Regions from separate parts of the Pseudoduganella aquatica genome, predicted to be linked through region 1. Evidence: predicted binding sites of a transcription regulator. Region 1 holds the regulator's gene; the other holds the start of a gene.
The links. Region 1 encodes LexA, which represses DNA repair genes until DNA is damaged. Its sites were predicted from a motif close to ACTGTATNNNNATACAGT; they were not measured.
Positions count from the first base shown of each region.

Region 2: a site for LexA is predicted at 1,954-1,971, ahead of dinB (DNA polymerase IV). Genes of this name have one in related genera too.

Region 1 covers NZ_CP086370.1:5,413,234-5,418,482, forward strand. Annotated here, with positions in the region: gene KT882_RS24160 (replicative DNA helicase) at 1-698, opposite strand, end outside; gene rplI (50S ribosomal protein L9) at 809-1,261, opposite strand; gene rpsR (30S ribosomal protein S18) at 1,295-1,585, opposite strand; gene priB (primosomal replication protein N) at 1,587-1,889, opposite strand; gene rpsF (30S ribosomal protein S6) at 1,921-2,298, opposite strand; gene KT882_RS24185 (RpnC/YadD family protein) at 2,462-3,502, shown strand; gene lexA (transcriptional repressor LexA) at 3,601-4,257, shown strand; gene KT882_RS24195 (glutathione S-transferase family protein) at 4,273-4,899, shown strand; gene KT882_RS24200 (cystathionine gamma-synthase family protein) at 4,994-5,249, opposite strand, start outside.
Region 2 covers NZ_CP086370.1:143,002-148,250, forward strand. Annotated here, with positions in the region: gene KT882_RS00490 (recombination-associated protein RdgC) at 1-703, opposite strand, end outside; gene dinB (DNA polymerase IV) at 762-1,928, opposite strand; gene KT882_RS00500 (nuclear transport factor 2 family protein) at 2,051-2,509, shown strand; gene KT882_RS00505 (MFS transporter) at 2,520-3,794, opposite strand; gene KT882_RS00510 (PEP-CTERM sorting domain-containing protein) at 3,931-5,007, shown strand; gene KT882_RS00515 (S9 family peptidase) at 5,035-5,249, shown strand, end outside.

The sequences.
Region 1 (5,249 bases):
ATGTTGACCGAGAACGCGGTCTTGCCCATGGACGGACGGCCGGCCACGATGACCAGGTCGCCCGGCTGCAGGCCGGAGGTCATGCGGTCCAGGTCGATGAAGCCGGTCGGCACGCCGGTGATTTCGCTGGAATTGTCGCGGCTGTACAGCTCGTCGATGCGCTCGACCACCTGGGTCAGCAGCGGCTGCACCGGCAGCCAGCCCTGGGCGCCGCGGGCGCCCTGCTCGGCGATGGCGAAAATCTTGGACTCGGCCTCGTCCAGCATCTGCTTGACCTCTTTGCCCTGCGGGCTGAAGGCCTGGCCGGAAATCTCGTCGGCCACGGTGATGAGCTGGCGCAGGATGCCGCGGTCGCGCACGATCTCGGCGTAGCGCCGGATATTGGCGGCCGAGGGCGTGTTCTGCGCCATCGCGTTCAGATAGGCCATGCCGCCCACCTCGTCCGCCTTGCCCAGCATGGACAGCGCTTCGAACACGGTCAGCACGTCGGCCGGCTTGGAGCCGTTGATCAGGCGGACGATCTGTTCGAAGATGATGCGGTGATCATAGCGGTAGAAATCGTCGGGATTCATGAAATCCGCGATACGGTCGAACGCGGCATTGTCGCGCAGCAGGCCGCCGATGACGGACTGTTCTGCTTCGATGGAATGCGGCGGAATGCGTAGCGAATCTACCTGTGGATCGGAGGGGGTGTTCATGGCGCGAATTATACCTGCTTCGGTGCAAGGGCAAAAAATAAAAAAGCCGGGCAAGCCCGGCTTTTTTACATGTACAACAGTCTCGCCGTAGATTTCTCTACAACAAAAACTTAGGCAGCTTCGCCAACCACAGCAACGGTCACGTCAACCACGACGTCGGTGTGCAGCGATACCGACACGGCGTGTTCGCCGGTGACTTTCAGCGGGCCGTTAGGCATGCGCACGGCAGCCTTTTCAACAGCGAAACCAGCTTTGGTCAGGGCTTCAGCGATGTCGAAGTTGGTCACGGAACCGAACAGACGGCCGTCAACACCAGCTTTTTGCGAAACGGTCACGGTCATGCCGTTCAGTTTCTCGCCTTGGGCTTGGGCAGCGGCCAGCTTGATGGCGGCAGCTTTTTCCAGTTCAGCGCGCTTTGCTTCGAATTCAGCAACAGCGGCGGTGGTGGCGCGGCGGGCCAGCTTTTGCGGGATCAGGAAGTTACGTGCGTAGCCGTCCTTGACCTTAACCACGTCGCCCAGGTTGCCGACGTTAACAACTTTTTCCAACAGAATGATTTGCATAGTTCTCTCCAGTTTCTAATCTGACGGCGCTAATTAAGCGTGGTGCAGATCGGTGTACGGCAGCAGGGCCAGATAACGAGCGCGCTTGATTGCGGTGTCAACTTGGCGCTGGTAGTGCGCCTTGGTGCCGGTCAGGCGTGCTGGCATGATCTTGCCGTTTTCCTGGACGAAATCTTTCAGCGTGTCTACGTCTTTGTAGTCCACTTGCTCTACGTTTGCGGCGGTGAAGCGGCAGAACTTCTTACGTTTGAACAGAGGATTCTGTTGCTTGCGCTTTTCTTTCAGCTTGAGCTTGTTTTTGTCGAACTTTTTACCGAATGCCATTTTAGGCTCCTGTATCTAATAAACTAAAATCAATGATGTGAAACACCAGGCTTCTGCTATTGCGGTTTTTCTTGGCCAGGAATCCTGTGAACTGATAAATGCCGCCCAGGGGCGCGTCGTTGAACCGTTTTGCCAGATCGCCTGCCGCCAGGGCGGGGATCTCGAATTCGGTCAAACGGGCGATGCCTGCCTCCATCTGCTGCGAGCTGTGCTGCAAGACTGCAGTCACGATCGGCATGCCGGCGGGGGTGTACCTGATGGTGTCCCGTTCGGTGATGAGGGCGTTTACCTGTAGCTGGTTCAGTTCAGTTCCTGGTCAATGAAAAACTTGACCCTTAGGCCGCTGCAGCTGCTTGGGCTTCGGCGCGATGGCTCTTGGCCGCGTCTTCACGTTGTACCGATTTCATCATCGGCGAAGGAGCGGTTTCCGCTTTCTTCATTTTCACGGTCAGGTGACGCAGAACAGCATCATTGAATTTGAATGCGGTTTCCAGCTCGACCAGGGTCTCGTTGTCGCACTCGATGTTCATGCAGATGTAGTGTGCTTTAGCCAGTTTCTGGATCGAGTAAGCCATTTGACGGCGGCCCCAATCTTCCACGCGATGTACATTACCGCCGCGCGAGGTCACGCTGGCTTTGTAACGTTCGATCATCGCGGGCACTTGCTCGCTTTGGTCCGGATGGACGATAAATACGATTTCATAGTGACGCATGAAAACTCCCTTAAGGACTGTGAATATAGCCCACCCCGGCGTCAAGACGGGTGTGGGAAGAGGTAAGCCCGCGACTATAGCGCCTTTCCGCTGAAAAATCAAGCAGCCGCCCAGCTTGCGCTTGCGCAAGGCCGGCAGCCCCGGCGACAGGCATGCTGACCCCATGAGCCCAGCCACCGACGACTACGACACGCCCTGGAAAAACGCCGTGATGGCGTATTTCCGCGAATTCATGGCGTTCTTCTTCCCGCGCGTCCATGACGCCATCGACTGGCGCCGGGATTACAGCTTCCTTGACCAGGAGCTGGCCCAGGTGGTGCGCGACGCCAGGCTCGGCAAGCGCAGGATAGACAAACTGGTGCGCGTCACCGGCAAGGACGGCGATGCCAGGCTGCTCTACCTGCACCTGGCGATCCAGCGCGCCAGGGAAAAAGACTTCGCCGAACGCATCTTTACCTACTACTACCGCCTCTACGACCGTTTCCGCTGCCCGATCGCGACGCTGGTGGTACTGGCCGACCCGTCCCCCTCTTGGCGGCCGGACTGCTTCCAATGCGAACTGTTCGGCTGCGAAGCCGCCATATATTTCCCCACAGTCAAATTGCTGGACTTCTGGCCGCATCTGGACCGGCTACTGGCCAGCAACAACGCTTTCGCCCTGCTGACCGCCGCCCACCTGATGACGCTGCGCACCCGCCACGAGCCCAGGAAACGCTTCGAATCCAAGGCAATGCTGACCTCATTAATGTATGCGCGGCATTGGGACCCGCAACGCATACTCGATCTTTTCAATGTACTAGACTGGATGATGAAGATCCCCGGCGACTTGCAAGACCAGCTGGCCGTGCGGATTGACGAACTCAACAGGAGCAAGGAAATGCCGTTCGAGAACCTTATGATACGCATGGCCAAAGACCGGGCCCGCAAAGAAGGCTTGGAGGAAGGCAGAGAAGTGGGTTTGCAGGAAGGCCGGGAGGTGGGTTTGCAGGAGGGTCGGGAGGTGGGTTTGCAGGAGGGTCGGGAGGAAGGCCGCGAGGAAGGCCGGCGCGCCGTGGTGCGCAAGCTGCTGCAGCTGCGTTTCGGGCCACTTTCCGCCAGTGCCGAACTGCGCATCTCCCACGCCAAACCGGAAGAATTGAATACTTGGGAAGACAAAATACTGCAGGCAGGCTCGCTGGAGGAGGTCATCGGGCCGATTGCATGAAAATATTTCGCACATATCAACAAAATCCCTTGCATTAGCTCGCGCACTGTACAAAAATACAGTCTGTCTATATCCACAGCTCTCAGAGCTAACGCACCATGATCAAGCTCACCGCACGCCAGGAACAAATTCTCAATCTGATCAAGGATGCCATCGACAATACCGGCTTCCCTCCCACCCGCGCCGAAATCGCCAACGAGCTGGGCTTCAAATCGGCCAACGCCGCCGAGGAACACCTGCAGGCCCTGGCGCGCAAGGGCGCCATCGAGATCGCCGCCGGCACCTCGCGCGGCATTCGCCTGCTGGGTGCGCACGCCGAATCGGCCGCCACCAAACTGGCGCACGCCGCCGCTGCCGCCGCATCCAATATGATGTCGCTGCCGCTGATCGGCCGCGTGGCCGCCGGCTCGCCCATCCTGGCCCAGGAAAACCTGGAAACCAGCTACAGCGTAGACCCTTCCCTGTTCTCAGCCAAGCCCGACTACCTGCTGAAAGTGCGCGGCGAGTCGATGCGCGACATCGGCATCATGGACGGCGACCTGCTGGCCGTCAAAAAGGTGGACAGCGCCAAGAACGGCCAGATCGTGGTGGCCCGCATCGGCAACGAAGTCACGGTCAAGCGCTACAAGAAGACCGGTTCGACCGTCGAACTGTTCCCTGAAAACCCGGATTTCAAAGTGATCACCGTTGATCCGGAAGCGGAGGAGTTCGCACTGGAAGGCCTGGCGGTCGGCCTGCTCCGCAGCTGGCATTAACCGGCGGACGGCAGCATGGCGAGCTTCAAGCTTTACGGCAATTGCGAGTCCGGCCACAGCTACAAGGTCAAGCTGGCCATGGAAGTGGCCGGCGTGCCGCATGAGTACGAGGAAATCGATCTGCGCCTGGAGCGCGCCGCGCGCCCCGAGCCTTTCCGCAGCCTGGCCAAATATGGCGAGGTGCCGCTGCTGGTGCATGGGGACCGCGCCTATGTGCAGTCCAACGCCATCCTGCTGCACCTGGCGGAACATCTGAAAGCCTACGGCGGTGAAACGCAGCAGCGCCTGGAGCGCGTGCGCGAGTGGCTGTTCTGGGAAGCGAACCGCATCGGTTTCTCCATGGCGCACCTGCGCTACGGCCAGAAGTTCGATCCCGAGGCTTACGCAGGCACCGTGCTGCCCTGGTTCCGCAACCGTTTCAACGCGGACATCGAGCGCCTGGACAATGAACTGGCCGACGGCCGCGCCTTCCTGCTCGATGACAGCGTCAGCATGGCGGACTTTTCCATCTGCGGTTATTTGTACTGGCCCGAACAGGCCAATGTGAACTACCCGCCGCGCGTACAGGCCTGGCTGGACCGCATCGCGGCCCTGCCCGGCTGGCGCCATCCTTATCAGATGGAAGGCGCGCAGCCCTGGTAAGCATGGCGGGTTACGGCGTTCCGCCTAACCCGTCCTACCAGTCCAGCCCCGCAACGTAGGGCGGGCTAGGTGCGCAGCACCGTAACCCGCCGCCTTAGCAGGCCTCCAGCGCGCAGCTGAAATCTTCCAGCAAATCGGCCGTATCCTCGATGCCGACGGACACGCGTATCAGCGACTCCGCGATGCCCATCGACGCGCGGCGTTCCGCACCCATCTCGTAGAAAATGGTGTGCGCCACCGGAATGATCAGCGTGCGCGTATCGCCCAGGTTGGAGGCCGGAATCGCCAGCCTCAGTCGGTTCAGGAAATCGAAGCAGTCGATGCCGTCCTTCAGCTCAAAGCTCAGCAGC
Region 2 (5,249 bases), 1.6 Mb from region 1:
TTTCCCAGGTCATGGCCAGGCGGGTGCACTGCTTGCCGGCGGCGATGTGGCGGCGCACTTCGTCCGCTTCCAGCGTGTGGCGCACGTAGCGCACGGCGGCCTTGCTCTCGCCGGTGGCGCGCAGCTCGGTGTCCATGTCGACCGTGAAGCCGGACGGGGAATCGTCGGCCTGCAGCCATTCGGTCATCACGCCCACCGGCGAGCGCTGCACGCGCAGGCTTTCCAGCGGCATGCGGTCGACCGCCTTCAGCAGCAGCTTGATCACTTCGTCGGCCTTGGCCGGGCTGGCGGCGTCCACCACCAGCCAGCCGTTGACCGGGTCGATCCAGGTCCATACATTGCCGCGGATCGAGAAGGCGCGCGGCAGCAGCTCGTCGGCCACGCGTTCCTTCAGTTCTTTCATGGCTTTCTTGCCGGGAGCGAAACCTTGCGCTTCTTCCATCTCGGCGGCGCGGGCCTTGGCCACCTGGTTGATCACGGTGGCCGGCAGCAGCTTTTTCTCGGTGCCCAGCAGGATCAGCATCTGATTGTTCACCACGTGCACCAGGCCGCCGTTCGGGCGCGGCTTGTCCCAGCCCTGGCGCAGCAATTCATTGCTGCTGGCCGGCGAAAAAGCGTTGGTGCTCAGCGCTGCTTCGAGTTGTTCAGGAGTAAATGCCCAGGGCGCGGGCAGACGGTAGATTTGCAGATTCTTGAACCACATATTTGAGTTTGCCTTTGTTCAACTAAATTCTGGGGGAACGACATTTTACACGCGCGCGTTACAGGTCCGCGAAAAGTTCGCCCTGCCTGGGCCGGGGTGTTGCGGATAGGTCCAGTCCGGGGTCGTCCATGCTGGACAGCGCGCTGATTTTCACCCCCAGCAGGCGCAGGCGCTGGTCCAGCGGCACCCGCCGCAGGCATTCCCCGGCGGCGCGCCGGATGGCGGCCGCGTCGGCCGTGGGCAGCGGCAGCGTCACGTCGCGCGTGGCGCGGCTGAAATCCGAATAGCGCAGCTTGATGCCCACCGTGCGGCCCACGTAGCGCTTGCGCGCCAGGTCCTCGCCCAGGCGCTGGCACAGCCGGGTGAAGATTTCCGACAGCGCCACCCGGTCGTGCTTCGCGTGCAGGTCGCGCTCGAAGGTGGTTTCGCGGCTGATGGACTTGGGCTCGTGGCTGGTGACCACGGCGCGCTCGTCCTGCCCGTGCGCCACGCGCTTGAGCCAGCTGGCGTAGTTCAGGCCGAAGTGCTCCTGCAGCAGCGCCTCGTCGGCGGCGGCCACCTGGCCCACCGTGGTGATGCCGAGCGCGGCCAGCTTGGCGTCCGCCTTGGGGCCGATGCCGTTTACCTTGCGCACCGCCAGCGGCCAGACCCGGCTGGGGATGTCCTCGTACGACACGATGGTCACCCCGTCCGGCTTGTCCAGTTCGGAGCAGATCTTGGCCAGCAGCTTGTTGGGCGCCACGCCGATCGAGCAGGACAGCCCGGTGGCGTCGCGCACCGCCTGCTTGATGCGCAGCGCCAGCGCGCGCGTCTCCTCCGGGTGCTCGCTCAGGTCGATGTAGATTTCATCGATGCCGCGATCTTCGATATGGGGCGCGATCTCGGCCACGGCGGCCTTGAACAGGCGCGACAGGCGGCGGTAGGAATCGAAGTCGGTCGGCAGCAGCACCGCGTCCGGCGCCAGCGCGGCCGCCTTCATGGTGCCCATGGCGGAAAACACGCCCAGCGCGCGCGCCTCGTAGGTGGAGGTGGTGACCACGCCACGGCCCACGTAGTCGCGCAGGCGCGAAAACTGGCGCGTGCCGTCCGGCAGCAGCACCGGCTGGTGGCGCGCGCCGCCGCCTATCACCACGGCCTGCCCGCGCAGTTCCGGATAGCGCAGCAGCTCCACGGACGCGTAGAAGGCGTCCATGTCGAGGTGGGCAATGCGGCGCGTTTCGGCCATGGCGGAACGGGACAGATATAACGATACTGTAATTATATACAGTATCCAGCGCCATTGCCACAGCGGCCGGGTTCGTGTTCTCATGGGGTTCTCTTGCCAACTTTCCAAAAGGGCTGGACCACATGAAACGTACTCTGCTGTTACTGACCCTGGCGCTGCTGCCCTTCCTTTCCCGCGCCGCCGATACGGCGGACCGGCAGGCGGTAGAACGAGCGGTGCTGGACTATATCGAATCGCAGCACAAGGCGGACCCGGCGTTGATGGCGCGCGGCCTGGACGAGCAGCTGGCCAAGCGCACCTACTGGCAGGCGGCGGACGGGACGGAATTCGTCATGCAGACGGACTATGCGACCATGCTGAAAGTGGCCAGGACCTTTAACAAGGACGGCAATAAATTCCCGCAGCCGCCACGCGTGGAAATCAAGATCCTGGACATCGACAAGCGGGTCGCCACCGTGAAGCTGACCGCCGACGAGTGGATAGACTATATGCACCTGTACAAGAACCAGCGCAGCGAATGGAAGATCATCAACGTGCTGTGGCAGTACCACGATGAAAAGCGGCAGACCAGCCGCAAATAAGGCAAATGCACTAGATTCGTGACGGGCGCCGCACGCAGGCCAGCACCAGCACGCCGCCCGCCGCCAGGCTGGCGGCCACCAGGTAGATGCCGATGGCGGGGCTGCCGGTGGCGTCCTTCACCGCGCCCACCAGGTAGGGGCTGGCGAAGCCGGCCAGGTTGCCCACCGAGTTGATCAGCGCAATGCCGGCCGCCGCCGCCGCGCCGCCCAGCATGCCGGTGGGCAGGCTCCAGAAAATGGGGAAGGTGCTCAGGATGCCGGCCGTGGCCAGGCTCAGCGCCAGCAGGGCCGGCAGCGTGTCGTGGCCGTACCAGGTGCACAGCGCCAGACCGGCCGCGCCCAGGAAGGCGGCGATGGCGGCGTGCCAGCGGCGCTCGCCGCTGCGGTCCGAATGGCGCGCGGCCAGCACCATGGCCACCGCCGCCACGCCATAGGGGACGGCGGTGAGCAGGCCGATCTGGAACACGTCCTGCACGCCGGTGTTGCGCACCAGCTGCGGCAGCCAGAAGCTCACGCCGTACAAGCCCATCACGAACAGAAAGTACACCAGCGCCAGCAGCCACACGGCGCCGCTGGCGAACAGCCGGCGCAGCGGCAAGTGCTGCCGTTCGCCGCCGTCCGCCGCGACGGCCGCTTCCAGGTATTGCTTCTCGCCTTCGCTGAGCCAGCGCGCGCCGCGGATGCCGTCGTCCAGGTAGAACAGCGTCCACACGCCCAGCAGCACCGAGGGCACGCCTTCGAGCAGGAACAGCCACTGCCAGCCTTTCAGGCCGAGGTCGCCGTCGAAGGCGCGCATGATCCAGCCCGACAGCGGCCCGCCCACCACGCCCGCCACCGCCACCCCGCTCATGAACAGCGCCAAGATGCGGGCACGGCGGCCGGCCGGATACCAGTAGGTCAGGTAGAGGATGATGCCGGGGAAGAAGCCGGCCTCCGCCACGCCCAGCAGGAAGCGCAGCACGTAGAAGCTGGCCGGCGTGGCGGCGAACATCAGCGCGGCCGAGATCAGGCCCCAGCTGACCATGATGCGGGCGATCCAGATGCGCGCGCCCACCTTCGCCATCAGCAGGTTGGACGGCACCTCGAACAGGAAGTAGCCGATGAAGAAGATGCCGGCGCCCAGGCCGTACACGGTGTCCGAATACTGCAGGTCGGCCTGCATGCCCAGCTTGGCGAAGCCGACGTTCACGCGGTCCAGGTAGGCGGCCACGTAGCACAGGAACAGGAAGGGGATCAGGCGGCGGCTGATCTTGCCGTACAGGGTGTCGGGGTTGATTTTATCCATGAGCAATGATTGCATACTGCGGGCCATTTCGCGATATTGCAGCAAGTCAGCGTGGCGCTGTTGTGCCTGCTTCCGGTCTAGCATCGGCATGCCGGACGTCCGTCCGGCGCCAACTCCATCCGCTACGAGGCTGACCATGCAACTATCAAAAAGATTGCTGCTGCTATTGCTTTGCCCCATGCTGTCCGCGCCCGCGCTGGCCGCCGCGCCGCACTACAAATTCACCCTGCTCGGCAGCGGCAACACCAGCACCACCCGCATCAACAACGACGGCCTGGTGGTGGGCGTGCTGCAGGACCCCGTCGACAATACGCTGCGCAGCTATCTGTGGAAGGAAGGCGCCTACACCATGCTGGACACGCCCATCAACCGCGTGGGCGCCATCAGCGCCGACGGCAAGATCGCCGGCGAGGTCATCGACTTCAGCCCCGAAAGCTACCTGGCGCGGCCGGCCGTGTACGCCAGCGGCGCCACCACCATGGTGCCGGCGCCGATCGCGCCGCTGGACAAATACAACTACCTGAGCGGCATCAACAATGCAGGCAAGGTGGCGGGCACCCAGTACATCAACAGCGAAGGCTATGCCTACACCTCGTTCAACGGCGTCACCACGCTGCTGGGCGCGCTGGGCGGCACCCACAGCTACGTCGGCGGCATGAACGAGGCCGGCGTGGTGGCGGGCTCGGCGCAAGTGGCCAACGGCGACTTCCACCTGTTCCGCCACGACGGCAGCGGCATGGTGGACTTGGGCGCCCTCAGCGACGGCCGCTATATCAACGCCAACGACATCAACGACGCCGGCGTGGTGGTCGGCTCCGACGAGGTGGGCGAGGGTTCGGCCGCACACTACCGCGCCATTATTTACCAGGACGGCGTGATGCAGCCCCTGGGCACCTTCGCGCCCGGCCTGAACAGCTGGGCCATGGCCGTCAACAATGCGGGCCAGGTGATAGGCAACGGCAGCTTCAGCTTCCTGGTCAGCGAGGGCGTCACCTACAACCTGAACAGCCTGCTGCCAGCCAATAGCGGCTTTTACGTGAGCGCGGTGTACGACATCAACGACAGCGGCCAGATCACCGGCACCGCCTGCGGAGCGGGCCAGGGCTGCTTCGGCATGCTGCTCAGCCCGGTCCCCGAGCCGGGCGCCGGGCTGATGCTGCTGGCCGGCCTGGGCCTGCTTTACCGCTTACGCGGGAGGACGCGCTCCGTGTAGAATCATTGCACAAATAACCATAAAGGAGTGACCTTGAAACTGTCCCGCATCCTGCCGGCCTGCGCGCTTGCCGCAGTCCCGGCCTTTGCCGCCGATGTGGCGCCCGTTGCCGCCAAGACCCCATGGCAGGAAACGCGCCACGGCGAAGTCGTGACCGACGACTACCGCTGGCTGCAAAAGAAGGAAGACCCGGCCGTCATCGCCTACCTGAACGCCGAGAACAGCTACACCGAGGCGGCCAC